4 regions of the Pseudomonas frigoris genome follow, and region 2 is predicted to be linked to each of the others. Evidence: predicted binding sites of a transcription regulator. Region 2 holds the regulator's gene; each other region holds the start of a gene.
The links. Region 2 encodes sigma-54, which starts transcription at its own class of promoters, with help from an activator protein. Its sites were predicted from a motif close to ANTGGCATNNANNTTGCTNT; they were not measured.
Positions count from the first base shown of each region.

Region 1 (7,988 bases), 2.7 Mb from region 2:
GTCATGGTGGGGCTCAAGGGTTCAGGCGGTGTGGAAAGCGCATGTTAGCGCTTTCCACACGGTCTGGCATTGCAGGTGAATCAGTCTTCGCTGTCGGCCTTGCGGCGTTCAGTGGCTTCTTTTGGCTCGGGCTGTTGGGCACCGGCTTGTTGCGTGGGCGTCTGCTCAGTTTCGTGCAGGCTTGGGAAGGGGAGATTAGGGATCTCGTGCATATCGCGCTCCTCGCAAAGTCTGTTGATAGATCTGGTAGATCCGCGCTTTAAAAAAAAAGCCTGGGAAGGATACAGCAGGAGAAATGACAAATAGACTTTTATATCCAATTGTTGCGACGGATGGGATTGTCTAGACAGGTCTGGAAGAGGGGGCAGCACAAAGCATTGTGGGAGCGAGCTTGCTCGCGATGGGGTCGTGTCAGTCGACATTAACATTGAAGGACACACCGCTATCGCGAGCAAGCTCGCTCCCACAGGGATTGCAGGTGCTTGATGGTTATTTGCAGACTTCGGCGATTGCCTCGGCCAGCAAATTAAGGCGTGTGGCATCGATTCCGGCGACGTTCGCCCGGCCAGTGCCCACCATGTAAACGCTGTGGTGATCACGCAGTTGTTTGACCTGGTCCGGCGTCAAACCGGTGTAGGAAAACATCCCGCGCTGCACGCCGATGTGCGCAAAGCGTTCGCGCAAACCATGAGGTTCAAGCGCTTCAACCAAACCGCTACGCAGTTGGGCGATACGCAAACGCATGGCTTCCACTTCGTCGGCCCAGAGGCTTTTCAGCTCTGGATCACTGAGGATGGTCGCTACCACAGCAGCGCCATGATCCGGTGGTGTCGACCACAGATTGCGAGCGATGTTGGCCAGTTGGCTGCGGATATCCATCAGCTTGTCAGCGGTTTTCGCGCAGACAATCAGCGCGCCGGTGCGGTCGCGGTACAGGCCGAAGTTCTTCGAGCAGGAACTGGTGATCAGCACTTCCGGCAACGCGGCAGCGAACAACCGCGTCGACCAGGCATCCTGTTCCAGGCCATCGCCGAAGCCCTGGTAGGCGAAGTCGATCAGTGGCACCAAATCGCGACTGCGCACCACGTCCAGCACCCGGCGCCAATCGTCATGGGACAGATCGAACCCGGTCGGGTTGTGGCAGCAGGCGTGCAGCAGTACCACATCGCCCTTCGGCGCTTCATTGAGTACCGCGAGCATCGCCTCGACGTCGAGGCGGTTATCGCTGCCGACGTACGGGTAATGACTGACCTTGACCCCGGCTGCCGCGAAGATGGTTTCGTGAATCGGCCAGGTCGGGTTGCTCAGCCACACGCCACGGCCCGGCAGGCACTGGGCGATGAAGTCGGCACTCAAGCGCAGCGCGCCGGTGCCGCCCGGCGTTTGCGTTGCGCCGGCCCGTTGTTCGGCGATTAGCGGGGAATCGGCACCTAGCACCAATTCAACGATGGCCTTGCCGAACGCCGGTTCACCGTGGCCACCGATGTAGGTTTTGGTGGTCTGACGATCCACCAGGCGTTGCTCGGCGAGCTTCACGGACTGGGGAATCGGTGTCAGGCCCTGGGCGTCTTTATAGACACCCACGCCGAGGTCGAATTTGCGCGGGTTGGGGTCCTGCGCATAGGCCTCCATCAGGCCGAGAATCGGGTCGCCGGGTACTCGACCGATGGCGTCGAAATGCATTATTTGCGGCCCTCGGCGTCCTTGGCCACTTCGTCAGTGCGCGCGGCCATGATGAAATCGTTGCGATGCAGGCCCTTGATGGAGTGGCTCCACCAGGTCACGGTGACTTTGCCCCACTCGGTCAGCAGGCCCGGGTGGTGACCTTCAGCCTCGGAGATTTCACCGACGGCGTTGGTGAACGCCAGTGCGTGCTTGAAGTTCTTGAACAGGAAAACTTTTTCCAGCTGCATTACGCTGTCGCGCACTTCAATGTTCCAGTCAGGAATCTGCTTGATCAGTACCGGCAGTTCTTCGTCGCTGACCTGAGGAGCGCCGGCTTGGCAGGCTTCGCAGTGGGCTTGGTTCAATGTGGACATGATGGGTTCCTGAAATCGAATTATTGGAAATCGGCCGTCAGTGTCACCACGCTAAACCAAAGCGTCGGTTACTGACAGGCTCACTTGATTCTAAAAGCAGCGGATCACGCAGCCTTTGGCGGAAATTTTGGTGTGTGCAATCCCAGCTGCATGCCTTGCTTGACCATGCCCATGATGTCTTCGTGGGCCAAGTCGAACAGGCGCTTGAGGTTCGGCAGGACAAAGTACAGCGGTTGCAGGATGTCGATGCGGTACGGCGTGCGCATGCATTCCAGCGGATCGAAGGCCTGATGCTCAGGTTCGTTCGACAGGCAGTAAACGGTTTCTTTTGGCGAGGAGAGAATGCCGCCGCCGTAGATGCGCTGGCCTTCTGGCGTATCGACCAGGCCAAACTCGATGGTCATCCAGTACAAACGCGCCAGGTACACGCGTTCTTCCTTGGAAGCCTGTAGGCCAAGTTTGCCGTAGGTGTGGGTAAATTCGGCGAACCAAGGGTTGGTCAGCAGCGGGCAGTGGCCAAAAATCTCGTGGAAAATGTCCGGCTCTTGCAGGTAATCCAGTTCTTCGCGGGTACGAATAAACGTCGCTACCGGGAACTGCTTGTTGGCGAGCAATTCGAAAAAGGTCTGGAATGGGATCAGTGCGGGAACCCGGGCAACCTGCCACCCGGTGGTTTCACCGAGGACCTTGTTGATCTCACCGAGTTGCGGAATGCGGTCGTGGGGCAGACCGAGTTTTTCGATACCGTCCAGGTATTCCTGGCACGCACGACCCTCGATCACTTTCAGTTGGCGAGTAATCAGCGTGTTCCACACCGCGTGTTCTTCGGCGGGGTAGTCGATAAAACCTTGCGCATCGGGCTCGCGAGCCACGTATTGCGTCTGCTTCATGCTGCTCTCCTGCTAGGGGATTTCGTTCTTGTTATGTCCTGCTATGGACCTAGAAATACCTCAAGAAATGCAGCGTTGCAGCACGTGAGTCGCGCTGTGCGTAGGAAAATTCGTCGATTTTTGTAAAGTATTCGTTACGGATCGGCCGCTATGGCGTAGGGATTGAGATTTGCGGGTTTGAAATGGCGTGCAGGTGTCACATAATCTTGACGACTAATTGAGCCACTCAGTAAAAAAAATATGTCCGAGGCACTGCGAATACCCCTGAGGGAGCGGGCTTGCTCGCGAAAGCGTCGGCACATCCGACATTGATGTATCAGACAGTCCGCTTTCGCGAGCAAGCCCGCTCCCACAGGTTATGCGCTCGGCATTAACCTCACTCACCGCTTTTTCGGGCCTTTATATGCGTATCAAAGTCCATTGCCAGAACCGTATCGGCATTCTGCGCGACATTCTCAACCTGTTGGTGGAGTACGGGATCAACGTCGCTCGCGGCGAGGTCGGCGGTGAGCATGGCAATGCGATCTACCTGCATTGCCCAAACCTGATCAACATTCAATTTCAGGCGTTGCGTCCCAAGTTCGAATCGATAGCCGGGGTTTTTGGCGTCAAGCGTGTAGGGCTGATGCCCAGCGAACGTCGGCACATGGAGCTCAATGCGTTGCTCGGCGCCCTGGAGTTTCCGGTGCTGTCGATCGACATGGGCGGTTCGATCGTCGCGGCCAACCGCGCGGCGGCGCAGTTGCTCGGCGTGCGGGTGGATGAGGTGCCGGGGATTCCGCTGTCGCGTTACGCCGAGGATTTTGACTTGCCAGAACTGGTGCGCGCCAACAAGTCGCGGATCAACGGCTTGCGGGTGAAGGTCAAGGGCGACGTGTTTCTCGCCGACATTGCGCCACTGCAATCAGAGCATGACGACAGCGAAGCCATGGCCGGCGCGGTACTCACGCTGCACCGCGCCGACCGGGTCGGTGAACGTATCTATAACGTGCGCAAGCAGGAGCTGCGCGGTTTCGACAGCATTTTCCAAAGCTCGAAGGTGATGGCCGCGGTGGTGCGCGAAGCTCGACGCATGGCTCCGCTGGATGCGCCGCTATTAATAGAAGGTGAAACCGGTACGGGTAAAGAGTTGTTGGCGCGAGCCTGCCACCTGGCGAGTCCGCGGGGGCAGTCACCGTTAATGGCGCTTAACTGCGCGGGTCTGCCGGAATCCATGGCTGAGACGGAGCTGTTCGGCTACGGCCCCGGCGCTTTCGAAGGGGCGCGGGCCGAAGGCAAGCTCGGACTGCTGGAACTGACGGCGGGCGGTACGCTGTTTCTCGATGGCGTCGGGGAAATGAGCCCGCGTTTACAGGTGAAATTGCTGCGTTTCCTACAGGACGGTTGCTTCCGTCGTGTGGGCAGCGATGAAGAGGTTTATCTGGATGTGCGGGTGATCTGCGCGACGCAGGTCGACCTGTCCGAGTTGTGTGCACGCGGCGAGTTTCGCCAGGATTTGTATCACCGCTTGAACGTGCTTTCACTGCACATCCCGCCACTGCGCGAATGCCTCGATGGTTTGACGCCGCTGGTGGAACACTTCCTCGATCAGGCCAGTCGGCAGATCGGTTGCCCACTGCCGAAACTGGCGCCGGCGGCGATGGAGCGGCTCAGTCACTACCATTGGCCGGGCAATGTTCGGCAATTGGAGAACGTGTTGTTCCAGGCGGTTTCCTTGTGCGAGGGCGGGACCGTCAAGGCCGAACATATTCGCCTGCCGGACTACGGCGTGCGTCAGCCACTTGGCGATTTCTCGCTCGAGGGCGGGCTGGACGAGATCGTCGGGCGCTTCGAGAAAGCGGTGCTTGAGCGCTTGTACTCCGAGCACCCGAGCAGTCGGCAGTTGGGCAAGCGTCTGGGGGTTTCCCATACCACCATTGCCAACAAGTTGCGTGAGTATGAGGTTGGCAAGACTGAGTCTTAGCCGATAGCTGTTTTGCCTGTGATGGCCCCTTCGCGAGCAAGCCCGCTCCCACACTTGACCGCATTTTTTCTGGAGGAACTCGATCAAGTGTGGGAGCGGGCTTGCTCGCGAAGGCGGTAGCGGCCGTTGCCCAAGGTCAAGCCTTGCCGCGAAGCGGCATAACACCGCCGGTTTTTCGTCTTTGACACAATCCCCCGTTTCCCCTCTGAACCCCTCAAGTCCTTTGTTTGCCGGGCCCTGCGCCGCCAGAAAAAAGTTGGTCTGCAAATTGCTTATGGCTCAGCAGTACAGCAGTGGGCGGCAAACGTCCGGCATGCAGAGGAAAGAGTGTGGACAAGTACCTTTATGTGGCAATGACCGGCGCCAGCCAGAATGCACTGGCGCAGAAGGCTCATGCGAACAACCTGGCGAACATCTCCACCAACGGTTTCCAGAAAGACCTGGAGCAGGCTCGTTCGATGCCGGTGTTCGGTGACAGCTTTCCGGCGCGTGCGTTTGCCCTGTCCGAACGTCCCGCCACTGATTTCTCCCCGGGCGCATTGGTGGAAACCGGTCGTGACCTCGATGTCGCCGTGCAAGGCAATGGCTGGATCGCCGTGCAAAACCCTGACGGTGGCGAAAGCTACGTGCGCACCGGCAGCCTGAACGTCGACGCCCTGGGCGTGCTGCGGGCCGGCAACGGTATGCCGGTGATGGGCAATGGCGGGCCGATTGCCGTGCCGCCCGAGCAGCAAATCGAAGTGGGCGAGGACGGCACCATCAGCATTCGTGCGATGGGCGAAGGTCCTCGCGTGATGGCGGAAGTCGACCGCATCAAGCTGGTTAATCCTGACTTCAAGAACATGACCAAAGGCCTGGACGGTTCGATCCACACCAAGGACGGCAAGCCGGCGCAAGCCGATGCTGGCGTCAAACTGGTGTCCGGTTTCCTTGAGTCGAGCAACGTCAATGCCGTGGAAGAGATGACCTCGGTGCTGGCGCTGGCCAAGCAGTTCGAGCTGCACATCAAGATGATGAACACCGCCAAAGACGATGACCAGGCCATGGCTCGGGTCTTGCAGATCAGCTAATTATCAGAACGTCGCGCCGTAAAACAGGCGCACGAGGAGAATCGAATGCTTCCGGCTCTATGGGTTGCCAAAACAGGTCTGTCCGCCCAGGACACCAACCTGACGACCATTTCCAACAACCTGGCCAACGTGTCGACCACGGGTTTCAAACGTGACCGCGCCGAGTTCCAGGACTTGCTCTACCAGATCAAACGCCAGCCAGGCGCCCAGTCGACCCAGGACAGTGAGCTGCCGTCGGGTCTGCAAGTGGGTACCGGTGTGCGCATTGTCGGCACCCAGAAAAACTTCACCGCCGGCAGCTTGCAAACCACCGAGCAGCCGTTGGACATGGCCATCGACGGTCGCGGTTTCTTCCAGATTCTGCAGCCGGACGGCACGACTTCCTACACCCGTGACGGTACGTTCCACCTGGACTCCAACGGTCAGATCGTGAACTCCAGCGGCTTCGCCCTGGAGCCGGCCATTGTCATCCCCAACGATGCCCAAACCTTCACGGTCGGTCGCGACGGCACCGTGTCCATCACCGTTGCCGGCAACCCGGCCTCCCAAGTGATCGGCAACCTGCAAACCGCCGACTTCATCAACCCGGCCGGTCTGCAGGCAGTGGGCAACAACCTGTTCCTGGAAACCGCGGCCAGCGGCGCGCCGCAAGTCGGTACCCCGGGCCTGGCCGGTTTCGGCACCACGCTGCAGAACACCCTGGAAACGTCCAACGTCAGCACCGTTGAAGAGATGGTCAACATGATCACCACTCAGCGCGCTTACGAGATGAACTCCAAGGTGATCTCCACCGCCGACCAGATGCTCTCGTTCGTAACGCAGAATCTGTAATCAAGTCTATGAGGCGGCCATCAGGTCGCCTGCAATACCGTGAGGTAGGGTCATGAATCGCTTTGTATCTGTTCTGGCACTGAGTGCGGTCGCCGCGCTGGCGGGTTGCGTCGGTCCGACGCCCAAGCCCAATGACCCTTACTACGCCCCGGTGTTGCCGCGCACACCGCTGCCGGCTGCCGCCAATAATGGCTCGATCTACCAGGCCGGTTTCGAACAGAACCTGTACAGCGACCGCAAGGCGTTCCGGGTCGGTGACATCATCACCATCACCTTGAACGAGAAGACCCAGGCCAGCAAAAACGCCAATTCCCAGGTCGGCAAGAACAGCAAGACCAGCATTGGCCTGTCCTCATTGTTCGGCAGTACGCCCAACACGAATAACCCGCTCGGCAGCGGCGACCTGAGTCTGGATGCCAGCTACAGCGGCGACCGCGCGACCAAGGGTGACAGCAAGGCCGGGCAGGGCAACAGCCTCACTGGCTCGATCACCGTGACCGTCGCCGACGTGTTGCCCAACGGCATCATCGCCGTGCGCGGCGAGAAGTGGATGACCCTCAATACCGGTGATGAACTGGTGCGGATTGCCGGGCTCGTTCGCGCCGATGACATCGCCACCGACAACACCGTTTCGTCGACCCGTATCGCCGATGCACGCATCACCTATTCGGGCACCGGTTCGTTTGCCGATGCGAGTCAGCCAGGCTGGTTCGACCGTTTCTTCCTCAGCCCGCTGTTCCCTTTCTAGGTGGCTACGTTGAATTTCAAACACCTCATGGTGGCCGCCCTGATGCTGTCCGCAGCGTTCAACGCTCAAGCCGAACGGCTGAAGGATATCGCCAGTATTTCCGGCGTGCGTTCCAACCAATTGATCGGCTACGGCCTGGTGGTCGGGCTTAACGGCACCGGTGACCAGACGACGCAAACCCCGTTCACCCTGCAGACCTTCAACAACATGCTCTCGCAATTCGGCATCAAGGTGCCGCCGGGTTCGGGCAACGTGCAATTGAAGAACGTCGCAGCGGTGTCGATCAGTGCTGATTTGCCAGCGTTCGCCAAGCCGGGTCAGCAGGTCGACATCACCGTATCGTCCATCGGTAACTCCAAGAGCCTGCGCGGCGGCACCTTGCTGCTGACGCCGCTGAAGGGTATCGACGGTAACGTCTATGCGATCGCCCAGGGTAACCTGGTGGTC
Region 1 covers NZ_CP180479.1:5,290,309-5,298,296, reverse strand. Annotated here, with positions in the region: gene ACMXYH_RS24345 (hypothetical protein) at 1-5, opposite strand, end outside; gene ACMXYH_RS24340 (hypothetical protein) at 81-212, opposite strand; gene ACMXYH_RS24335 (amino acid aminotransferase) at 490-1,683, opposite strand; gene ACMXYH_RS24330 (4a-hydroxytetrahydrobiopterin dehydratase) at 1,683-2,039, opposite strand; gene phhA (phenylalanine 4-monooxygenase) at 2,144-2,929, opposite strand; gene ACMXYH_RS24320 (sigma-54-dependent transcriptional regulator) at 3,333-4,892, shown strand; gene ACMXYH_RS24315 (flagellar basal body rod protein FlgF) at 5,222-5,962, shown strand; gene flgG (flagellar basal-body rod protein FlgG) at 6,008-6,793, shown strand; gene flgH (flagellar basal body L-ring protein FlgH) at 6,846-7,541, shown strand; gene ACMXYH_RS24300 (flagellar basal body P-ring protein FlgI) at 7,569-7,988, shown strand, end outside.
Region 1: a site for sigma-54 is predicted at 5,148-5,167, ahead of ACMXYH_RS24315 (flagellar basal body rod protein FlgF). Genes of this name have one in related genera too.

Region 2 (7,988 bases):
CTCGGGAGTGCCCTGCCCCAACACCTGGCCTTCGCCGACGACATAGATGTAATCGGCGATGCTCGCGGTCTCGGCCAGGTCGTGGGAGACCACGATACTGGTGATGCCCAGCGCATCGTTGAGCAGGCGGATCAGGCGCACCAGTACGCCCATGGCGATGGGGTCCTGGCCGACAAAGGGCTCGTCATACATGAGGATCTGCGGATCGAGGGCAATCGCCCGGGCCAGCGCGACGCGACGCTTCATGCCGCCGGACAACTCGTCAGGCATCAGGTCGATGGCGCCACGCAAGCCCACGGCCTGCAATTTGAGCAGGACAATGTCCCGGATCATTTCTTCCGGCAGTTCGGTATGGACGCGTAGCGGAAAGGCGACGTTCTCGAACACATCGAGATCGGTGAACAGTGCACCACTCTGAAACAGCACGCCCATGTGCTTTCGCGCATCGAACAGATCACTGCGCGACAGTTTCGGCAGGTTCTGTCCATTGACCCAGACTTCGCCTTTGGTGGGCCGCAACTGTGCGCCCATCAGCCGCAACAGCGTAGTCTTGCCGCACCCGGAAGGCCCCATGATGCCGGTGACCTTGCCGCGCGGGATACGTATATCGACGTTATTGAAAATGCTGCGCGTTCCGCGCTTGAAGGACAGTCCCTTCAGCTCGACCGCGTAGGCTTTATCGGCACTCATCTAAACTCCTTGCGATGCAGCCTCTCACTCGGACGCCTGACTCTCTGACGAAAGCACATCCCTCCCGGGCAGGCCGAACTGGCGGCGAACTATATCACTGCAAAGGCCAAGCGCCCAAGGCCCAAGCCGGGCCATGTTCAGCAACATGACGGGGTAAAAGCTTACATTTAAGGGTATTGGGTAACCGGGAATGACAAAGCGTGACGAACTTGCGTGAGGGTTTCGATCATTACCGTTATAATCGCCGCCTTTTCATCAGGCTATACGATTTCTGACATGAGCCAATCCAGCGACCTGATTCAATCTGCCCAACGCACCATCCGCCTCGAACTGGAAGCCGTACAAGGCTTGTTGCCCCGTATCGACGCAGATTTCGTACGCGCTTGCGAGATGATTCTGGCCAGCAAAGGGCGCGTGGTCGTGGTCGGCATGGGCAAATCGGGGCACATCGGCAACAAGATCGCCGCCACCCTGGCCAGTACCGGCACCACGGCCTTTTTCGTGCACCCGGCCGAAGCCAGCCACGGTGATATGGGCATGATCACCCGCGACGACATCATCCTGGCGCTGTCAAACTCCGGCTCCACCAATGAAATCGTCACCCTGCTGCCGCTGATCAAACGCCTGGGCATTCAATTGATCAGCATGACCGGCAACCCTGACTCACCGCTGGCGAAGGCTGCCGAGGTCAACCTCAACGTGCACGTCGAGCACGAAGCCTGTCCGCTCAACCTGGCACCGACCTCGTCGACCACTGCCGCGCTGGTCATGGGCGACGCCCTGGCCGTTGCGCTGCTGGAAGCCCGCGGTTTTACCGCTGAAGATTTCGCCTTTTCCCACCCCGGCGGCGCGCTTGGCCGACGCCTGCTGCTGAAAGTGGAAACCGTCATGCACGCCGGAGCAGAACTGCCCCAGGTACAACGTGGCACGCTACTCAAGGACGCCTTGATGGAAATGACCCGCAAGGGCCTGGGCATGACCGCGATTGTGGAGGCCGACGGCAAACTGGCCGGGATCTTCACCGACGGCGACTTGCGCCGAACCCTTGACCGGACCATCGACATCCACCATACGACCATTGACGAGGTCATGACCGTTCACGGCAAGACCGCCCGTCCCGATATGCTGGCAGCCGAGGCCCTGAAAATCATGGAAGACCATCGAATCAATGCGCTGGTAGTGGTGGACAAGGAGGACCGTCCGATCGGCGCCTTCAACCTGTCCGATCTGCTGCGTGCAGGAGTAATGTGATGAGCACCGACCTGCTGCAACGCGGCAAGAATATCAAGCTGGCGGTTTTTGACGTCGATGGCGTACTGACCGATGGACGCCTGTACTTCCTCGAAGACGGCAGCGAATTCAAGACGTTCAACACCCTCGACGGCCAAGGCATCAAGATGTTGATGGCAGCCGGTGTGCAGACCGCTATCATCAGCGGCCGCAAGACCCCGGTGGTCGAGCGACGAGCGAAGAACCTCGGTATTCCACACGTGTACCAGGGGCGCGAAGACAAACTGGTGGTGCTCGACGAGCTTCTCGCCCAACTCAACCTAAGCCATGAGCAAGTTGCCTATCTCGGCGACGACCTGCCAGACCTGCCGGTGATTCGCCGCGTCGGCCTGGGCATGGCGGTGGCAAACGCTGCCAGTTTCGTCCGTGAACACGCCCACGGCATCACCCAGGCCCGCGGTGGCGAGGGTGCCGCTCGCGAATTCTGCGAATTGATCCTGCGCGCGCAGGGCCGCCTTGATGCGGCAAACGCCGCGTACCTGTGAGCCAACTATGCTGAGCAAAAAGTTTCGCAAATTCCTGGTGTTCGGTTGCATCGCAGCGATATTCGCGGCGGTCGGCTACTGGAACATCAGCCCGGAACGCTTCCTCGATCAGCCGGTGGCAAAGATCGATGAAACTGCGATCGACTATTACGCGATCAACGCCCACAGCGTGCAATACCTGCCGGACGGCAAACTGCAATACGAAATGACGTCCGACAAGGTTGAACACCTGAAAGCCACCGAAGTGACGCTGTTGACCAATCCCGACCTGAACATGTTCCGCGGCACCGAGTTTCCGTGGCATATCCAGAGCGAGCACGGCGAAGTGAATCCCGACGGCACTCAGGTCGAACTGATTGACTCGGTGCGCATCACGCGCTTCGACGAGAAAAACCGCAAGACCCTGATTACCAGCACCCGCATGACAGTGTTCCCGCAGCAGCAATATGCGCAGACCGAGCAACCCGTTAGAATCGACGGCGCTGGTGGTGTGTCGACTGGCAAGGGAATGAAAGCGTATTTGAAAGAAAGCAGGATACACCTGCTATCGAACGTAAGAGGACAGTATGAGGCTCGTTAAAACCCTCCCTATTTTGCTCGGTCTGAGCGCAGCACTGGGAAGCGTGAGCGCCTGGGCTCTGCAGACCGATCAAGCGCAGCCTATCCGCATCCAGGCCGACGACGCCCAGCTGGACGACAAGAATGGCATTGCCACCTATAAAGGTGACGTGATCATCACTCAGGGCTCGATGATCGTTAAAGGCAATACTGTGACCATCACCCGCACCCCGACCGGCGACATCGACGTGGTGACTTCGGTGGGCAACCTCGCCTATTTCGAGCAAATGCAAACCCAGGGCGACACCAAGCCTGTTCAGGGCTGGGGAGTGACTATTCAGTACCACGCCTCGCAAAACCGGGTCGTACTGATCGATCGTGCCAAAGTCATCGACAAGGACAACAACGTCACCCAAGGCGAGAAAATCGTCTACGACACGGTCAAAAAGCTTGCGAGCGCCGGTCGCGCGACGGGCAACAAGGTCACCGAGTCGCGTCCGCGCATTGACATGGTGATCCAGCCGAAGAAGAAAACCGACGAGCAAAAGGCCCAGTAATGGCAACTCTGAAAGCTCAGCATCTGGCCAAGAGCTACAAGAGCCGCCAGGTCGTGCGCGATGTCAGCCTGTCGATCGACAGCGGTCAGATCGTCGGCCTGCTGGGTCCCAACGGCGCCGGCAAGACCACCTGCTTTTACATGATTGTCGGTCTGGTACAGGCCGATCAGGGTCGCGTATTGATTGACGACATGGATGTCAGCCACCAGCCTATGCACGGTCGTGCGAAGGCCGGTATCGGCTATCTTCCGCAAGAAGCATCGATCTTCCGCAAACTCTCGGTAGCCGACAACATCATGGCGATTCTCGAGACCCGCAAGGAACTCGACAAGGCCGGTCGTCGCAAAGAGCTGGAAAGCCTGCTGCAGGAATTCCACATCAGCCACATTCGCGACAACCTCGGCATGAGCCTGTCCGGTGGTGAACGCCGCCGTGTGGAAATCGCCCGGGCACTGGCCACCAACCCGAAATTCATCCTGCTCGACGAACCATTCGCCGGCGTGGACCCGATTTCGGTGGGCGACATCAAACAGATCATCTATCACCTCAAGGCCAAGGGCATTGGCGTGCTGATCACTGACCACAACGTCCGTGAAACCCTGGATATCTGCGAAACCGCCTACATCGTCAACGATGGCCAGCTGATCGCCGAAGGTGACTCTGCCACCATCCTGGCCAACGACCTGGTCAAGGAAGTGTATCTGGGCCATGAATTCCGCCTGTAAGCACTGAGGTGTCTGGCTGGTTGCTCGGGCGCTTGCCTCGATAAAAAATCAACATTTTTTTATTGTTACAGCGCTCTAGGCAAACGCTGCAGTTTCGGGCATATAATTTGCTTATGTTTGGCGCTCCGGCGCCCTGTAGTGGATGGCGCATGTGCGCCGGCGAATAAGGTGTTAAGCCCCTGCCATGAAACCATCGCTAGTCTTGAGAATGGGCCAGCAGCTGACGATGACACCGCAGCTGCAACAGGCCATCCGCCTGCTCCAATTGTCGACCCTGGACCTGCAACAGGAAATCCAGGAGGCCCTGGAGTCCAATCCGATGCTCGAACGCCAGGAAGAAGGCGACGACTTCGATAACGCCGACCCCTTGGCCGATAAAGCCGAACAGCAACCCAACGTCGACATTCAGGAACCCTCCTACCAGGAAACCGCCCCGACGGTGGATAACCTCGAGGAAGGCGACTGGAACGAGCGCATCCCCAATGAACTGCCCGTCGATACCGCGTGGGAAGACGTCTATCAGACCAGCGCCAGCAGCCTGCCGAGCAACGATGACGACGAGTGGGACTTCACCACCCGGACATCGGCCGGCGAAAGCCTGCAAAGCCACCTGCTGTGGCAACTGAACCTGGCCCCGATGTCCGACACCGATCGCCTGATCGCCGTGACCCTGATCGACTGCATCAACAATCAGGGCTACCTGGACGAAACCCTCGAGGAGATTCTCGAAGCCTTCGACCCGGAACTGGACATCGAACTGGACGAAATCGAAGCCGTCCTGCACCGCATCCAGCAATTCGAACCTGCTGGCATCGGTGCCCGCAATCTGGGCGAATGCCTGCTGCTGCAATTGCGTCAGTTGCCCGCCAAGACGCCTTGGCTGGTCGAGGCCAAACGCCTGGTCACCGACTATATCGACCTGCTCGGCAGCCGCGATTACAGCCAGCTGATGCGTCGCATGAAGCTCAAGGAAGACGAACTGCGCCAAGTGATTGAACTGGTGCAGAGCCTCAACCCGCGCCCAGGCTCGCAAATCGAGTCCAGCGAAGCCGAATACGTCGTTCCCGACGTGATCGTACGCAAGGACAACGAACGCTGGCTGGTGGAACTGAACCAGGAATCCGTGCCACGACTGCGGGTCAATGCTCAATACGCCGGTTTCGTGCGCCGCGCCGACACCAGCGCCGACAACACCTTCATGCGCAATCAGTTGCAAGAGGCCCGCTGGTTCATCAAGAGCCTGCAAAGCCGCAACGAAACCCTGATGAAAGTAGCCACTCAGATCGTCGAGCATCAGCGCGGCTTTCTTGAATACGGCGACGAAGCCATGAAACCGCTGGTCCTGCATGACATCGCCGAAGCGGTGGGCATGCACGAGTCGACGATTTCACGGGTGACAACGCAGAAATTCATGCATACCCCACGGGGCATATATGAACTGAAATACTTTTTCTCCAGCCACGTCAGCACCTCCGAGGGCGGTGAATGCTCGTCCACGGCGATCCGCGCGATCATCAAAAAACTGGTTGCCGCGGAAAATCAGAAAAAGCCGTTGAGTGACAGCAAGATCGCTGGTTTACTGGAGGCACAAGGCATTCAGGTGGCTCGCCGCACCGTCGCCAAGTACCGCGAATCCCTCGGGATCGCGCCTTCGAGCGAACGCAAGCGGTTGATGTAGAGCCACGCCACAGCGTTCCAGTGGCAGGCATTTCTGCCTGCCGCTTTATGCACTGGCAACGAAGGAGAAGCTGTATGCAAGTCAACATCAGTGGACACCAACTGGAAGTGACCGAACCTCTTCGCACCTACATCGGCGAAAAACTCGAACGATTAGAGAGGCATTTCGACAAGATCACCAACGTGCAGGTCACGATGACGGTCGAAAAGCTCAAGCAGAAAATCGAAGCCACGCTGCATATTCCCGGCAATGAAGTAGTCGCAAACGCGGAGCATACCGATATGTACGCGGCGATCGACGCACTGACCGACAAGCTGGATAAACAACTCAAAAAGCATAAGGAAAAGACCCAAAGCCTCCTCCAGGGCGCGACCGGTCGTTAACACTCCCAACCCATGATCCGACTTGAAAGCATCCTGACCCCCGGCCGTTCCCTCGTGAACGTGCCGGGTGGCAGTAAAAAGAAAGCCCTCGAGCAAATTGCCAACCTTATCCACAAAGAAGTGCCGGATCTGGAGATGCAAGATGTCTTCGAGGCTCTGATTGCCCGTGAAAAACTCGGCTCAACCGGTTTTGGCAATGGCATCGCCATTCCCCACTGCCGCCTGAAGGGCTGCACCTCGCCCATCAGCGCCCTGATGCACCTTGATGCACCCATTGATTTCGACGCCATCGACGGTGCCCCGGTTGACCTGCTGTTCGTTCTGCTGGTCCCGCAAGCCGCTACCGATGCGCACCTGGAGTTACTGCGCCAGATCGCCAGCATGCTCGACCGCAAGGAAGTGCGCGAGAAACTGCGCAGTGCCCCGAGCAATGAAGCCTTGTATCAGGTTGTCCTGGACGAGCAAAACGGTCACTAATCATGCGCTTGATCATCGTCAGTGGCCGCTCCGGCTCAGGTAAAAGTACCGCACTCGATGTTCTCGAGGACAACGGCTACTACTGCATCGACAACCTGCCCGCCGGTCTGTTGCCGGAACTGGCCGAACGCGCGTTGATTCACACCGAGCTGGCACAACCGCTGGTTGCCGTATCCATCGATGCGCGTAACTTGCCGAGTCACTTGTCGCGGTTTCCCGAATTGCTGGAAGAAGTGCGCAGCCGGCATATCCAGTGTGATGTGCTTTATCTGGACGCCGACGAAGAAACCTTGCTCAAACGTTTCTCGGAAACCCGCCGTCGCCACCCGCTGAGCAATGCCAATCGCTCGCTGGCCGAGGCCATCAACGATGAGACCGCCCTGCTCGGGCCGATTGCCGACCTCGCCGATCTCAAAGTAAACACCACCAACCTGAACCTGTATCAGCTGCGAGATACCATCAAGCTGCGCCTGCTGAACCAGCCGGAACCCGGTACGGCGTTCTTGGTGGAGTCTTTCGGCTTCAAGCGTGGCATGCCGGTGGACGCTGATCTGGTGTTCGACGTGCGCTGCCTGCCGAACCCTTACTGGAAGCCAGAGTTGCGCGATCAATCCGGGCTCGACCAACCGGTTGCCGAGTACCTGGCGGCACAGCCGGACGTCGAAGAGATGTTCCAGGACATCTCCACCTACTTGTTCAAGTGGCTACCACGCTTCGCCGCCAGCAACCGCGCTTATGTCACCATTGCCATTGGTTGCACCGGCGGCCATCACCGCTCCGTCTACCTGACCGAACGTCTGGGCCAGGCCCTGCAAAAATCCCTGAAGAACGTCCAGGTTCGCCACCGCGACCTCAGCTAAAGGATTCACACCGCGATGCCTGCTCTGGAAATTGAAATCATCAACAAGCTGGGCCTGCATGCCCGCGCTTCTGCAAAATTCGTTGGCGTCGCCGGTGAGTTCAAGGATTGCACGATCAGAGTAGGACGCACGCCGGAATCCACGGTCGACGGAAAAAGCATCATGGCAATGATGATGCTCGCTGCAGGCAAGGGCACCAAAATCCACCTGAGCACCGAAGGTGAACAGGCTGATGAGGCGCTGCAGGCATTGGTTAATTTGATCAATGACTACTTCGGCGAAGGC
Region 2 covers NZ_CP180479.1:1,197,125-1,205,112, reverse strand. Annotated here, with positions in the region: gene ACMXYH_RS05395 (ATP-binding cassette domain-containing protein) at 1-690, opposite strand, end outside; gene ACMXYH_RS05390 (KpsF/GutQ family sugar-phosphate isomerase) at 967-1,941, shown strand; gene ACMXYH_RS05385 (KdsC family phosphatase) at 1,941-2,465, shown strand; gene lptC (LPS export ABC transporter periplasmic protein LptC) at 2,473-3,045, shown strand; gene lptA (lipopolysaccharide transport periplasmic protein LptA) at 3,032-3,580, shown strand; gene lptB (LPS export ABC transporter ATP-binding protein) at 3,580-4,305, shown strand; gene ACMXYH_RS05365 (RNA polymerase factor sigma-54) at 4,490-5,983, shown strand; gene hpf (ribosome hibernation-promoting factor, HPF/YfiA family) at 6,058-6,366, shown strand; gene ptsN (PTS IIA-like nitrogen regulatory protein PtsN) at 6,379-6,843, shown strand; gene rapZ (RNase adapter RapZ) at 6,846-7,703, shown strand; gene ACMXYH_RS05345 (HPr family phosphocarrier protein) at 7,719-7,988, shown strand, end outside.

Region 3 (7,988 bases), 590 kb from region 2:
GTTGGACAGCGCTTCACCCGGCATGCGCACGCTGAGCGTTCCACTGCGGGCGGTAATCACCACCTGGTCGCCCTTGCTGATGACTTCTGCCTGTTCCATGTGCACCAGGGTCATGACCTGGTCGGCGACCATTGGTCGGGTAAGCTTCTGCCCGATCGCCTGGTCGACGGAGGTCAGGTAACCCTGATTGATCAGGCTGATGTCGCGCTCGCGCAGGGTCACATCCTGAGGCTCGACGATGCCGGCGCGCCGCAGCGCACGGGTGGTGGTCACAATGTCGCGAAACAGGCGCACTTGAGCGGGTACGAACACGGTCCAGGGGGACGTGCCTTCGCAAGCAACCTTGACGGTAACCCGCCCCAGCGGCCTTGCCGGACTCTCAAGCGTGGCTGTCAATTCCTTGTCACACATGGGCATGCGCAGCCGTGGATCGAGCTGCTTGACCTCGATCTCGTAGCGGCCTTCCGTTTGACTGGTTGCCAAATAGTCTTCTACGGTGAATTCAAGAAAGCCCTGAGTGACGCCGATAAGCATGTCAGGCAAGGTAACCGCGTCAGCAAGGGCAGGGCAGCCAGCGTTGAACAGGCAGACGGCCGACACCGCGCAAAGCAATTTGCGGGCGTTTGATGTCAGGCGTCGGAAAAATGTCGGTTCTGTGTTCATAAGAGTTAAAAAGCAAGCGCCGTGCCGTTTAGTGATGAATGTGCGTCGCAACACACTTAAGCGTTGGTGTAGGAGTCTGTGCATGGCTGGTGTAATGGATGCGGTAAACCAGCGCACGCAACTGGTAGGGCAGAATCGCCTTGAGCTGTTGTTGTTCCGTCTCGACGGCCAGCAGCTGTATGGGATCAACGTGTTCAAGGTTCGGGAGGTGCTGCAATGCCCCAAACTGACTCTGATGCCCAAGTCCAGTCCTGTCGTGTGCGGTGTGGCAAATATTCGGGGGGCGACCATTCCGATCCTTGATCTGGCGATGGCGACCGGTTCCGGTGCGCTGAAAGATCAAAGCAATCCCTTCGTGATCATCACGGAGTACAACACCAAGACCCAGGGTTTCCTGGTGCGGTCGGTGGAACGCATCGTCAACATGAATTGGGAGGAGATTCATCCGCCCCCCAAGGGCACGGGACGCGATCATTACCTGACGGCTGTGACTCGGGTCGACAATCAGTTAGTCGAAATCATCGACGTCGAGAAAGTGCTGGCAGAAGTGGCGCCGACACCGGAAGCGATTTCCGTTGGCGTGGTGGATGTCGAAACCCAGCACAAGGCGCTCTCTTTGCGAGTACTGACGGTCGATGACTCGTCGGTGGCGCGCAAGCAGGTGACCCGTTGCCTGCAGACGGTCGGAGTCGAAGTGGTGGCGTTGAACGACGGTCGGCAAGCGCTGGATTACCTGCGCAAGCTGGTCGACGAGGGCAAGAAGCCGGAAGAAGAGTTCCTGATGATGATTTCCGACATCGAGATGCCGGAGATGGACGGGTACACCCTCACGGCCGAGATCCGCAACGACCCTCGCATGCAAAAGCTTCACATCATCCTGCATACTTCGTTGTCGGGTGTATTCAATCAGGCGATGGTCAAGAAGGTCGGTGCCGATGACTTCCTTGCCAAATTCCGTCCTGATGACCTGGCATCCCGGGTAGTCAACCGGATCAAAGCAGCAGACATCAGCTAGGGGCCTTCTGCCCCTAACGGTTAATACGATTTAAGAGGCGGCATCTTTGTCTACGGGTAATTTGGATTTCGAACAGTTCCGGGTCTTCCTGGAAAAAGCCTGTGGCATTTTGCTCGGTGAAAACAAGCAGTACCTGGTCTCGAGCCGTCTCAACAAACTGATGGAACAGCAAGGCATCAAGTCCCTGGGTGAGCTGGTCCAGCGCATCCAGACCCAGCCGCGCAGCGGTTTGCGCGAGATGGTGGTGGATGCCATGACCACCAACGAAACCTTGTGGTTTCGTGACACCTATCCGTTTGAAGTCTTGAAGAACAAGGTGCTGCCCGCAGCGATCAAGGCCGCCCCCGGCCAGCGTCTGCGGATCTGGTCGGCGGCCTGTTCGTCGGGTCAGGAACCGTATTCGCTGTCGATGTCGATCGATGAGTTCGAGCGCGTGAACATGGGCCAGTTGAAGATGGGCGTGCAGATCGTTGCCACCGACCTGTCCGGCACCATGCTGACCAACTGCAAGACCGGCGAGTACGACAGCCTGGCCATCGGCCGTGGCCTGTCGCCCGAGCGCCTTCAACGTTATTTCGACCCGAAAGGGCCAGGGCGCTGGGCAATCAAGGCGCCGATCAAGAGCCGGGTGGAGTTTCGCTCGTTCAACCTGCTGGACAGCTACGCGAGCCTCGGCAAGTTCGACATCGTGTTCTGCCGCAACGTACTGATCTACTTCTCCGCCGAGGTGAAGAAGGACATCCTGTTGCGCATTCACAGCACGTTGAAGCCAGGCGGTTATCTGTTCCTCGGTGCTTCCGAGGCGCTGAACGGTTTGCCGGATCATTACCAGATGGTCCAATGCAGCCCGGGGATCATTTACCAGGCGAAGTGATGCAAAAGCGGCAGGCAAAAAAAACGGGAGTCCCTTAAGGGCTCCCTTTTTTTATGCCTGCCGCTTTGCATCACGTAGGAGCTGCCGAAGGCTGCGATCTTTTGATCTTGTTTTTTACGATCAAGATCAAAAGATCGCAGCCTTCGGCAGCTCCTACAGGGGGGCGGGTGCAATCCAGGAAAGCGGCAGAAAAGCGGCAGGCGGCGGAAATCGGTTGCCGCTTTTCTGGCATTGCCACGTTGCCACTGCCCGCAAAGCCCCAGTTTACGGGGTTTTTTGAATTGGCACGACGCTTGCTATGTCCCTGTTACGAAAAATCAGGTCACCCGAAGGTTTCCGACATGAGCATCAGCTTCGATAAAGCGCTCGGTATCCACGAACAAGCCCTGGGCTTCCGCGCTCAGCGTGCCGAAGTCCTGGCCAACAACATCGCCAACGCCGACACCCCGAACTACAAGGCTCGGGATCTGGACTTCTCGAAAGTGCTTGCCGAGCAGAACGAGAAGACCAAGAGCGGCACTTTCGCCTTGAACATGACCAACAGCCGTCATATCGAAGCCGAAGGCCTGGGCAATGGCGACGAATCGCTGCTGTATCGCACGCCGATGCAACCGTCGATCGACCAGAACACCGTGGACGCCCAGCTGGAACAGTCGAACTACGCGGAAAACGCGGTCAACTTCCAGGCCAGCTTCACCCTGCTCAACAGCAAATTCAAAGGGCTGGTGTCAGCCCTTCGTGGAGAGTAAGCCATGTCCCTATCCAGTGTTTTCAACATTGCCGGTAGCGGCATGAGTGCGCAAACCACTCGCTTGAACACCGTCGCCTCGAACATCGCCAACGCCGAAACCGTCTCGTCGAGCATCGACCAGACCTACCGTGCACGGCACCCGGTATTCGCCACCATGTTCCAGGGCGGCCAGAGCGGCGGCAGTGACTCGCTGTTTCAGAACCAGGACGCCGCCGGTCAAGGCGTGCAAGTGCTGGGCGTGGTCGAAGACCAAAGCAACCTTGAAGCGCGCTACGAGCCGAACCATCCGGCGGCCGATGCCAAGGGCTACGTCTACTACCCGAACGTCAACGTGGTGGAAGAAATGGCTGACATGATTTCCGCGAGCCGTTCGTTCCAGACCAACGCCGAAATGATGAACACCGCCAAAACCATGATGCAAAAGGTCCTGACCCTCGGTCAGTGATAAGGGGCGACTCAGATGAGTGTTACCGATACCACCAGTGGTTTGAGCCTCAAGGACATCCTGGCCAACTCCTCGATCAAGACCAGCACCACGACGGATGGCCTGGCGTCGGCGACGAATAGCGCCACCGGTAAAAAGGCCCTGGGCAAGGACGCGTTTCTGCAGTTGCTGGTAACGCAACTGAAAAACCAGAACCCGCTGGAACCGCAAGACAACGGTGCGTTCGTCGCCCAGTTGGCCCAGTTCAGCAGTCTGGAAGGTATCACCACGCTCAACGACACCGTCAGTGGCCTGGCGAGCAATTACAACTCGTCCCAGGCGTTGCAGGCGTCGTCGCTGGTCGGGCGTTCGGTTATTGCACCGGGCGGCACGGCGGTGGTCGATACCTCCAAGAGTTTCAGCGGCACCATTGCCGTACCGGCGTCGGTGGACCCGGTCAAGGTCAAGATCACCGATGCCGATGGCAAGGTTGTCCGCACCATCGACCTGGGCAGCGAAGTCGCCGGTACTTCCACTTTCATCTGGGACGGCAAAAACGACGCAGGCGAAGTGGCCAAGGCGGGTACCTATACCTTCGGCGCTACGGCGACCTACGACGGCAAGGCGACCTCGCTGGTGACGTACCTGCCGGCAACGGTCAACAGCGTGACCATCAGCCAGACAGGCGGTGAGTTGATGCTCAACCTAGCCGGGGCGGGCAGCATCGCGCTGTCCAAAGTACAAACTATTGGTATGTAGAGCCGACTAACACGGCACAAAGGAGTGGAATATGTCTTTCAATATCGGCCTTAGCGGTCTCTATGCAGCCAACAAACAACTGGACGTGACCGGCAACAACATCGCCAACGTCGCGACCACCGGTTTCAAATCGTCCCGTGCGGAATTCGAAGACGTTTACTCGGCCACCAAGCTGGGTTCCGGCAGCAAAACCATCGGTAACGGCGTGCGCCTGGCCAACGTTTCCCAGCAGTTCACCCAGGGCGACGTCAACAACACCGGCAATGTGCTGGACATGGGCATCAACGGTTCCGGCTTCTTCGTGCTGAGCGAGAATGGTTCGATGTCCTACACCCGTGCCGGTACGTTCAAGGTCGACAAAGACGGTTACGTTACCAACACCGATGGCTCTGCGCGTCTGCAGGGTTATGGCGTGGATGCCAATGGCAAGATCCTCAATGGCGTTTTGACTGACCTGCGCATCGATACGTCGAACCTGGCGCCAAAAAACACCTCCACGGTTTCGTCGACGATCAACCTGAACTCCACAGCTCCCATCATCAACCAGATTACCAATCCGTTTGACCCGTCCAAGGAAGCGTCCTTCACCAAGCAGTTCAGTACCCCTATTTACGATACCCAGGGTAACAAGCACGTCATGGACCAATTCATGGTCAAGACTGCTGACAACACCTGGAAGACCTACACCCTGATCGAGGGTCGCAACCCGGATGGCAGCGACCCTACTCTTACTCCTCCTGTCGCTTCGACCATGGCGTTCGATTCGTCAGGCAAACTGGTTTCCGTCACCACTCCAGCTGCCCCTTTGCCGATTGTCAGCCCTGACCTGAAAGTCACCGGCTGGATTCCGGGTACCGTGACCAATGGCGTGTGGACAGCCAACGGCGCTGCGTCCGGCGTCGTTACGGTCTCCATGGACAAAACCACGCAGTACAACGCTGACACCGCGCGTTCGATTCCTACGCAGAACGGCTACGCCACCGGCCAGATCACCAACCTGACCATCGACACCAGCGGTGTCATGCTGGCCAACTTCAGCAACAGCCAGACCAAGCCCATCGGCCAGATCTCGCTCGCCAGCTTCACCAACGAACAAGGTTTGCAGCCTGTAGGCGGCACCAGTTGGAAAGAAACCTACTCGTCGGGTATCCCGGGCTACGATGCGCCGAACACCGGTACCTTGGGCGAGATCCACTCCAACTCTCTGGAAGAGTCCAACGTCAACCTGACCAATGAACTGGTCGACCTGATCAAGGCACAGAGCAACTACCAGGCGAACGCCAAGACCATCTCGACTCAGAGCACCATCATGCAAACCATCATTCAGATGACCTGATGCGGGTTGGCTGAAAGCGCTGCACAAAGAGCCCCTCAATCGAGGGGCTTTTTTATGGCTGGCAAAAAGATCGCAGCCTCGTTTCACTCGACAGCTCCTACAGGAAATAGGGGGCCCCTGTAGGAGCTGTCGAGTGAAACGAGGCTGCGATCTTTTGATCTTGAAAGGCAGGCAAAAGAAAACCCCCGACAATCCAGAGGACCGATCGGGGGTTATCCAGGTAAGCGCCTTTCAGCGCTCACCGGCTCAGCTTATTGGCAAGCTTCGCAATCCGGCTCGTCGATGGCGCAAGCCTTCGGCACTGGAGCAGGGCCGGCAGGCGCTGCCAGGACCGAATCTTCACCGTGGTTGCCGCCGCTGGAAACAGCGTTCAGCTTGCCGGTGTTGATGGTCGATTTCTCGGTGCTGGTTGCGGCCAGGGCACGGAGGTAGTAAGTGGTTTTCAGACCACGGTACCAGGCCATGCGGTAGGTCACGTCCAGCTTTTTGCCCGATGCGCCGGCGATGTACAGGTTCAGCGATTGAGCCTGGTCGATCCACTTCTGACGACGGCTTGCCGCGTCAACGATCCACTTGGTGTCCACTTCGAAAGCGGTCGCGTAGAGCTCTTTGAGTTCTTGCGGGATGCGCTCGATCTGTTGCACCGAACCGTCGTAGTACTTCAGGTCGTTGATCATGACCGAGTCCCACAGACCGCGAGCCTTCAGGTCGCGAACCAGGTACGGGTTGATCACGGTGAATTCGCCCGACAGGTTCGATTTCACGTAGAGGTTCTGGTAGGTCGGTTCGATCGACTGCGATACGCCAGTGATGTTGGCGATGGTCGCGGTCGGTGCGATGGCCATGATGTTGGAGTTACGAATGCCTTTCTGCACACGGGCACGAACCGGTGCCCAGTCCAGGGATTCGTTCAGGTCAACGTCAATGTACTTCTGGCCACGTTGCTCGATCAGGATCTGTTGCGAATCCAGCGGCAGGATGCCTTTGGACCACAGCGAACCCTGGAACGTCTCGTAGGCGCCGCGCTCGTCGGCCAGGTCGCAGGAAGCCTGGATCGCGTAGTAGCTGACCGCTTCCATCGACTTGTCGGCGAACTCGACGGCAGCGTCGGAACCGTAAGGAATGTGCTGCAGGTACAGCGCGTCCTGGAAGCCCATGATGCCCAGACCGACCGGACGGTGCTTGAAGTTGGAGTTCTTCGCTTGTGGCACCGAGTAGTAGTTGATGTCGATAACGTTATCGAGCATGCGAACGGCGGTGTTCACGGTGCGTTCCAGCTTGGCGGTGTCCAGCTTGCCGTTGGTGATGTGGTTCGGCAGGTTGATCGAGCCCAGGTTGCAAACGGCGATCTCGTCCTTGTTGGTGTTCAAGGTGATCTCGGTGCACAGGTTCGAGCTGTGAACCACGCCGACGTGCTGCTGCGGGCTGCGCAGGTTGCACGGGTCTTTGAAGGTCAGCCATGGGTGGCCGGTTTCAAACAGCATGGACAGCATTTTGCGCCACAGGTCTTTGGCCTGGATGGTCTTGAACAGCTTGATCTTGCCCGGGTACTCGGACAGGGCTTCGTAGTACTCGTAACGCTCTTCGAAGGCCTTGCCGGTCAGGTCGTGCAGGTCTGGAACTTCGGACGGCGAGAACAGGGTCCACTTGCCGTCATCGAAGACGCGCTTCATGAACAGGTCAGGGATCCAGTTGGCCGTGTTCATGTCGTGGGTACGACGACGATCATCACCGGTGTTCTTACGGAGTTCGATGAACTCTTCGATGTCCATGTGCCAGGTTTCCAGGTAGGCACAGACAGCGCCTTTGCGCTTGCCACCCTGGTTAACGGCGACGGCGGTGTCGTTCACGACTTTCAGGAACGGAACAACGCCCTGGGATTTGCCGTTGGTGCCCTTGATGTACGAACCGAGTGCACGAACCGGGGTCCAGTCGTTGCCCAGGCCGCCCGCAAATTTCGACAACATGGCGTTGTCGTGGATCGCGTGGTAGATGCCCGACAGGTCATCCGGCACGGTGGTCAGGTAGCAGCTCGACAGCTGTGGACGCAGAGTGCCGGCGTTGAACAGGGTCGGGGTCGAGGACATGTAGTCGAAGGACGACAACAGGTTGTAGAACTCGATTGCACGGTCTTCTTTGTTCTTCTCTTCGATCGCCAGGCCCATG
Region 3 covers NZ_CP180479.1:1,791,908-1,799,895, forward strand. Annotated here, with positions in the region: gene flgA (flagellar basal body P-ring formation chaperone FlgA) at 1-663, opposite strand, end outside; gene ACMXYH_RS08090 (chemotaxis protein CheV) at 746-1,678, shown strand; gene cheR (protein-glutamate O-methyltransferase CheR) at 1,725-2,552, shown strand; gene flgB (flagellar basal body rod protein FlgB) at 2,894-3,301, shown strand; gene flgC (flagellar basal body rod protein FlgC) at 3,305-3,748, shown strand; gene flgD (flagellar hook assembly protein FlgD) at 3,764-4,486, shown strand; gene flgE (flagellar hook protein FlgE) at 4,518-5,822, shown strand; gene ACMXYH_RS08120 (ribonucleoside-diphosphate reductase subunit alpha) at 6,074-7,988, opposite strand, start outside.
Region 3: a site for sigma-54 is predicted at 2,833-2,852, ahead of flgB (flagellar basal body rod protein FlgB). Genes of this name have one in related genera too.

Region 4 (7,988 bases), 630 kb from region 2:
ACGTAGGTGAACACCTCGGCCGTCACCGGCAGGGCGATCAAGCAGGTGATCAGCAGCCACAGCCTCACGGCTTATGCACCCGTTGTACGGTGAACGTCTCGGTGGGACTTTGTTGAACGATGTTTTCCCCGTCGATCACCTGTACAGCAAGGCTGTGTGTGCCGCGGTCAATATTGACCAGTTGCAGGATCGGCACGTTGCTCGGCTGGCCGTAAGGTTGATCGTCCAGCAACAGCCTGAACAGATGAGGGCCTTGCAGGCGGGGTTTGATCAGCACGTTGACGGTGAAGGTGCCGTTGTTGGCACGCAGTGCTTCGGTGGTGGGTAAGTTGGTCAGCTCCAGCACCTCGTAAGCGCTGCGCGGCTGTTCGCGGCTGGTGGCTTCGACAGGTGGCGCAGAAGGGGCTTGGGGCTCAACCCTGTTAAGCGGTGGTAACTCGACCGGTTGAGCCTTCACGCCATCGGGCGGTTGATTGCTGTAGGCGGTGTTGCCGTCGGCGTCGGTGTACTTATAGATCTGCGCGGCGGCGGGCAGGGCGATCAACAGCAACATCAGTAGAAAACCACGACCCATAAAATCGACCAGAAACAAAAGCGTTGAGGTGCAGCATAGGTCAGGCGCGGCGATTGTCCCAAGTTGTAAACATTTGGGCATGGTTTAACGAGGTCCATCAAGCACCGTAAATACCTGTGGGAGATTCTATGTTGCAGGGCAACCCCGCAACTTCAGGCCGGCTGGTATTTGCTCTGATTTTTCATCAGGGCAAATGCCACCCGGCAGAGTTTCCGGGCAAGGGCCACCAATGCCTGGGTTTTCGAGAAGCCTCTTGCCAAATATGACTCGTAAAACGGTTTCCATTTAGCTGAGCGACAGGCTGCCATTGCGGCGTTGTAAGCCAACCGGCGTACTTCCGGATCCCCTTTTTTGGTCAAGTGCCGGGGGCCGTTCTTCTTCCCGGAGTCATCGACCGTAAGGTCCATCCCTAGAAACGCGATGAACGCATCACTATTGGCAAAATCACCGCGCATAAAGGTCGTCGCCAACCCGGTTGCAGTCAGTTCGCCAACCCCTTCGATGGCTTTGCAGCGGTCGATATTCTCTTCAATACCCGCCTCTTTGCAGACCTTGCGCAGCAGTTTCTGAATGGCCTGATCCGCTTGCTTGAAGGCCTTTTGCTGGGCGGTCTGCACTTTCTTCAACAAGGGTTCATTGGCCCAGCTCAGCATCAGACCGGCATGGTTCTGGATTAGCGTTGCACGCCTGTGGAGCAGGCTTTTCAGCGAGGTGTAGGCCTTGGGTGGCGGGCTCCAGATCCGCAGTCCGTCTTGTTCGTTCGTCAAATAACGCGCCAGCAGACGGGCATCGCAGGGATCGTTCTTGGCTCGCTGGCCGATGCCGCGGCGATAGTTGCTCACCCGATAAGCATCCACGACATAGACCTGGTGACCCATCGCATGGGCCAACTCGACAGTGTCCAGGTGGTAGATGTTGGTGGCTTCAACGGCGATAGCGCTTTGGGCGGGCAATGTTTTAAGCCAGCGTTTAAGGGCTGTTCGATCGTTCTTGATGGCGTCAGTGGTTTGCAGGTCGGAGCGATAGATAACTATTTCAGCCTTGGCGATATCGATGCCAACAACCGTCTGCGAAGTAAGGATTGTCATGACGAATCCTCGGAGCTAGGGTTTAAGAGCTTGTCGGGGTCTACCGTTGCGCTGGCTTGCCTCTATCGTCGGTTTTACCGATGAATTCCTTATCGGCGCTTTGGGTAGAAAGGGCGGGACGAGAAGTCTCCCACGGTCTGTACTGGTCAGAGTCAGAATCGAGCTTTTAGTCCCGCCCACCCCTTCAAGTCTAAACATACAAGCGAGCTTGCTCGCGATAGCGGTTTCTCATTCAACATTGATGTTGGCTGATCCGCCGCCATCGCGAGCAAGCTCCCACAGGGGTTTATTGCAGCCGTTGAATCGCGCCCACAAAAAAAGGCCTCCCGAAGGAGGCCTCTTTTTTGTCACGCCGCTTGCGCAGGCGCTACTGGATCAGCAGCTGTAGTACAGCTCGTATTCCAGTGGGTGTACGAAGGTACGTACTTTGATTTCTTCTTCGCTTTTCAGAGCGATGTAAGCGTCGATGAAGTCGTCGCTGAAAACGCCGCCTTTGGTCAGGAACGCACGACCTTTGTCCAGCTCTTCCAGGGCTTCTTTCAGGCTGCCGCACACTTGTGGGATCTCTTTCGCCTCTTCAGGCGGCAGGTCGTACAGGTTTTTGTCAGCAGCATCGCCAGGGTGGATCTTGTTCTGGATACCGTCCAGGCCGGCCATTACCAGGGCAGCGAAGGCCAGGTACGGGTTAGCTGCCGGATCCGGGAAGCGGGCTTCGATACGGCGAGCGCGAGGGCTGGACACGTAAGGAATACGGATCGAGGCGGAACGGTTGCGAGCCGAGTAGGCCAGCATCACTGGAGCTTCGAAACCTGGGACCAGACGCTTGTAGGAGTTGGTCGACGGGTTGGTGAAGCCGTTCAGGGCCTTACCGTGCTTGATGATGCCGCCGATGAAGTACAGAGCGGTATCGGACAGGCCGGCATAGCCTTCGCCAGCGAAGGTGTTCTTGCCATCTTTGGCGATGGACAGGTGAACGTGCATACCCGAACCGTTGTCGCCGTACAGAGGCTTAGGCATGAAGGTCGCGGTGCGGCCGTATGCATCAGCAACGTTGTGTACGCAGTACTTCAGGGTCTGAACTTCGTCAGCCTTGGCCACCAGGGTGTTGAACTTCACACCGATTTCGTTCTGGCCGGCAGTTGCCACTTCGTGGTGGTGAACTTCGATGACCAGGCCCATTTCTTCCATGGCGTTGCACATGGAGGTACGGATTTCGTGGTCGTGGTCGAACGGCGGAACCGGGAAGTAGCCGCCTTTGACGCCTGGACGGTGGCCTTTGTTGCCGCCTTCCACGTCCTGGTCGGACATCCACGAACCTTGTTCGGAGTAGATCTTGAACATGGAGCCGGAGATATCGGACTTGAACTTCACTTCGTCGAAGATGAAGAATTCAGGCTCTGGACCAACAAATACGGTGTCGCCGATACCGGTCGACTTCAGGTATTCCTCGGCACGCTTGGCGATCGCACGTGGGTCACGGTCGTAGCCTTGCATGGTCGAAGGCTCGATCACGTCGCAAACCAGGATCAGGGTTGGCTCTTCGGTGAACGGGTCGAGAACGGCAGTGCTGTCGTCCGGCATCAGGATCATGTCGGAGGCTTCGATGCCTTTCCAACCAGCGATGGAGGAACCGTCGAACATTTTGCCTTCTTCGAAGAAAGCTTCATCCAGCGCGTCGCGAGCCGGCATGGTCACGTGGTGCTGAGTGCCTTTGGTGTCCGTGAAGCGCAGATCAATCCACTTGACGTCATGATCTTTGATGAGTTGAACCGACTTCGACATAGTGTCCTCCGGGTGGCTTCGGGCTTAGTAGTGGATGCCCTTAGAATGTGGGTGATGCCGGCGCGAATACTCTGCCAAGGCAACCTGCCTCACAAGGGAGCAAATTGCATGCCAGTGCCCCACCATGGGTTTTTTGCCCCAATTTCACGCTTATAAAGGTGCAAAGCGCAGCAAAGCTGGAAATAGCGCCCCGTAATGTAGCGTCAAATACAACAAATGACCCGTTTTGGTGCGCGCAAAACCTTCTGCACATTAACTGGTTAAACCTTGAGCAATTTCCGCTATAATCCGCGCCCCCCTTTTTCGGCTGGCCCAGCGCGCGCTGTTTTCATGAAACTAATCGTAAAAGTCTTCCCCGAGATCACCATCAAGAGCCGCCCGGTACGGATGCGTTTCATCCGCCAGTTGGCCAAAAACATCCGTACCGTGCTCCGCGACCTGGACCCGGCTGTGGTGGTGAACGGTGTGTGGGACAATCTCGAGCTGGAAACCCGCGTCAGCGAGCCCAAAGCCCTGAAGGAGATGACCGAGCGCCTGAGCTGCATGCCGGGCATCGCGCATTTCCTGCAAGTCGACGAATACCCGTTGGGCGACTTCGACGACATCGTCGCCAAGTGCAAGCAGCACTTCGGTGATGCATTGGCCGGGAAGATCTTTTCGGTGCGCTGCAAGCGTGCCGGCAAGCATGAATTCAGCTCGATGGACGTCGAGAAATACGTCGGCAGCCAACTGCGTCGTCAGTGCGGCGCCGCCGGAATCTCGCTGAAAACGCCTGCAATCGAAGTTCGCCTCGAAATTCGCGACAAACGGTTGTTCGTGATCCACAGCCAGCACAACAGCATCGGCGGTTATCCGCTGGGCGCCCTGGAACAGACGCTTGTGCTGATGTCCGGCGGCTTCGATTCCACCGTCGCCGCTTACCAGATCATGCGCCGCGGGCTGATGAGCCATTTCTGCTTCTTCAATCTGGGCGGACGAGCCCATGAACTGGGCGTCATGGAAGTCGCGCACTTCATCTGGAAGAAGTACGGCAGCTCCCAACGCGTGTTATTTGTGAGTGTGCCGTTCGAGGAAGTACTGGGAGAAATTCTCGGTAAAGTCGATAACAGTCATATGGGCGTAGTTTTGAAGCGTATGATGTTGCGCGCTGCTTCCCGTATTGCCGATCGGCTGGAGATCGATGCGCTGGTCACCGGCGAAGCGATTTCCCAGGTGTCGAGCCAGACGCTGCCGAACCTGTCCGTGATCGACTGCGTGACCGACAAGCTGGTCTTGCGTCCGCTGATCGCCAGTCACAAGCAGGACATCATCGACCTGGCCAACGAAATCGGTACTGCCGACTTCGCCAAGCACATGCCGGAATACTGCGGGGTCATCTCGGTGAACCCCAAGACCCACGCCAAGCGTCCACGCGTGGAGTACGAAGAACAACAGTTCGACATGGCAGTACTTGAGCGTGCGCTCGAGAACGCCAAACTGGTGCCGATCGATCGCGTGATCGACGAATTGGGCCAGGATTTGCAGATCGAAGAAGTCAGCGAAGCGCTGGCTGGTCAGATCGTCATTGACATCCGTCATCCGGATGCTGCTGAAGACGACCCGCTGGGCCTCGTTGGCATTGAGGTACAAACGATGCCGTTTTATGCATTGAACGCTCGTTTCAAGGAACTGGACCCTACTCGCCAGTACCTGCTGTATTGCGACAAAGGCGTGATGAGTCGCCTGCATGCCCACCATTTGCTCAGTGAGGGGCATGCCAATGTGCGCGTTTATCGACCGAGCTAAGTGCCCGGGGCTGTTTGCCTGTGGCCTGCGTCACCGGCCCCCCGACGCCGCCGTCAAGCTGTAACGGCTTTGCCGGACTCTACTGTTAATCGCTGCCAAGACTTGTCAGCACACCGAATCCTCTGATCGAGATACACAAGTGATCGAAAATCTACGCAACATCGCCATCATTGCTCACGTTGACCATGGTAAGACCACCCTGGTAGACAAACTCTTGCGTCAATCCGGCACCCTGGAGCGCAACGAGCTCAACGACGAGCGCGTGATGGACTCCAACGACCAGGAGAAAGAACGCGGTATTACCATTCTGGCGAAAAACACCGCCATCAACTGGAACGGCCACCACATCAACATCGTGGACACCCCGGGCCACGCCGACTTCGGCGGCGAAGTTGAACGCGTAATGTCGATGGTTGACTCCGTTCTGCTGCTGGTTGACGCTCAAGACGGCCCTATGCCGCAAACCCGTTTCGTGACCAAGAAGGCTTTCGAAGCCGGCCTGCGTCCAATCGTGGTCATCAACAAGGTTGACCGTCCAGGCGCGCGTCCGGACTGGGTTCTGGACCAGATCTTCGACCTGTTCGACAACCTCGGTGCTACCGAAGAACAGCTGGACTTCAAAGTCGTCTACGCCTCGGCCCTGAACGGCATTGCCGGTCTGGAACACACCGACATGGCTGAAGACATGACCCCGCTGTACCAGGCGATCATTGACCACGTACCGGCTCCACAAGTTGACCGTGACGGTCCGTTCCAGATGCAAATCTCGGCACTGGACTACAACAGCTTCCTGGGTGTTATCGGCGTTGGCCGTATCGCCCGTGGTCGCGTCAAGCCGAACACTCAAGTTGTGGCTATCGACGCCGACGGCAAGCGCCGTAACGGTCGTATCCTGAAGCTGATGGGTCACCACGGTCTGCACCGTATCGACGTTGACGAAGCAGCTGCCGGCGACATCGTCTGCGTCAGCGGCTTCGACCAGCTGTTCATCTCCGACACTCTGTGCGACCCACTGAACGTCGAAGCGATGAAGCCGCTGACCGTTGACGAACCAACCGTTTCCATGACCTTCCAGGTTAACGACTCGCCGTTCTGCGGTCGTGAAGGCAAGTTCGTCACCAGCCGTAACATCAAAGAGCGTCTGGACAAAGAACTGCTCTACAACGTTGCCCTGCGCGTTGAAGAAGGCGACACCGCCGACAAGTTCAAAGTCTCCGGCCGTGGTGAGTTGCACCTCTCGGTACTGATCGAAACCATGCGTCGCGAAGGCTTCGAAATGGGTGTTGGTCGTCCGGAAGTGATCATCCGCATGGTTGACGGCGTCAAGCACGAACCGTACGAAAACGTGACCATCGACCTGCCAGAAGAATCGCAAGGTTCGATCATGGAACAGATCGGTATCCGTAAAGGCGACCTGACCAACATGGTTCCGGATGGCAAGGGCCGTGTGCGCCTTGAGTACAACATCCCGGCTCGTGGCTTGATCGGTTTCCGTAACGAGTTCCTGACCCTGACCTCCGGTGCAGGCATCCTGACCTCGATCTTCGACCGTTACGACGTGATGAAGTCCGGCGACATGTCCGGCCGTCAGAACGGCGTGCTGGTTTCGGTTGCTACCGGTAAGGCTCTGACTTACTCGCTGGAAACCCTGCAAGCTCGCGGCAAACTGTTCCTGGGTCACGGTGAAGACGTGTACGAAGGTCAAATCGTCGGCATCAACAGCCGCGACAACGACCTGGGCGTCAACCCAACCAAAGGCAAGAAGCTCGACAACATGCGTGCCTCGGGTAAAGACGAAACCATCGCTCTGGTTCCGCCTATCCGTTTCACCCTGGAACAAGCTCTTGAGTTCGTGCAAGAAGACGAACTGTGCGAAGTCACTCCTAAGTCCATCCGTCTTCGTAAGAAGATCCTGGGCGAAAGCGAGCGTACCCGCGCTGCCAAGAAAGCCGGTAACTGAGTTTCGACTTAGTTAGCTGCTAAAAAAACGCCCCCGACCGCAAGGTCGGGGGCGTTTTTGTTTGTCTGGGGGTTGTGCGGTGTTTGTTCCGGCCCCTTCGCGAGCAAGCCCGCTCCCACATTGGATCTGCGTCGTTCACAGAACCAATGTGGGAGCGGGCTTGCTCGCGAAGGCGGACGGTCAGCCGCCGAAGAACTCAGCGACGATCAGAACTTCTCGAGGGTCCGACGGCTCTCGCTGGTCTCACGCGCCATTTCTTTCGGCTTATACGCGCAATACCCCGGCCGCGGCCCGATTTTCGGGTGGTTGCGGCAAGTATCCGGGCGCTTTTCATAAATAGTGCACAGACGGCTCTTACGATCCAGGTACAGGCAATCGTTGTTGCTCATGCGCTGAAGGGTGAAGATCTCGGACTTCTGGTTGTAACGCTCGACGATCCCTTCCTTCTGCAAACGCTTGGCGATGTTCTTCGGCGGCTCGCCGCGCTCGAACTCATCGACGATGCCGATACGGATCAGATCCTTGATCTTGACCTCGACCGGCAGGGTGCAGCAGCTGGAAACGCACGAACCACACATCGGGGCGGAGTACTTGGCCCAGGTATCGAGGCGATCGATCTCCGCGGCGGCGATCAGGTTGGACTTCATCATCGGTTGTTACCAGCGTGCATCAGGGCGCGCGATCATACCGGGACTGGTGGATTTTTGAACAACCTTTCGCCAGATTTTTTTCGTATTCCGCCCAATAACACCTGTAACCCGGCACGGCACCTGCATTCTTTCCGGTGCGCGACAAGGTA
Region 4 covers NZ_CP180479.1:566,345-574,332, forward strand. Annotated here, with positions in the region: gene ACMXYH_RS02690 (DUF4124 domain-containing protein) at 1-68, opposite strand, end outside; gene ACMXYH_RS02695 (DUF4124 domain-containing protein) at 65-574, opposite strand; partial or broken gene ACMXYH_RS02700 (IS110 family transposase) at 701-1,662, opposite strand; gene glnA (glutamate--ammonia ligase) at 2,038-3,444, opposite strand; gene thiI (tRNA uracil 4-sulfurtransferase ThiI) at 3,775-5,229, shown strand; gene typA (translational GTPase TypA) at 5,369-7,189, shown strand; gene ACMXYH_RS02720 (YkgJ family cysteine cluster protein) at 7,396-7,839, opposite strand.
Region 4: a site for sigma-54 is predicted at 3,541-3,560, ahead of glnA (glutamate--ammonia ligase). Genes of this name have one in related genera too.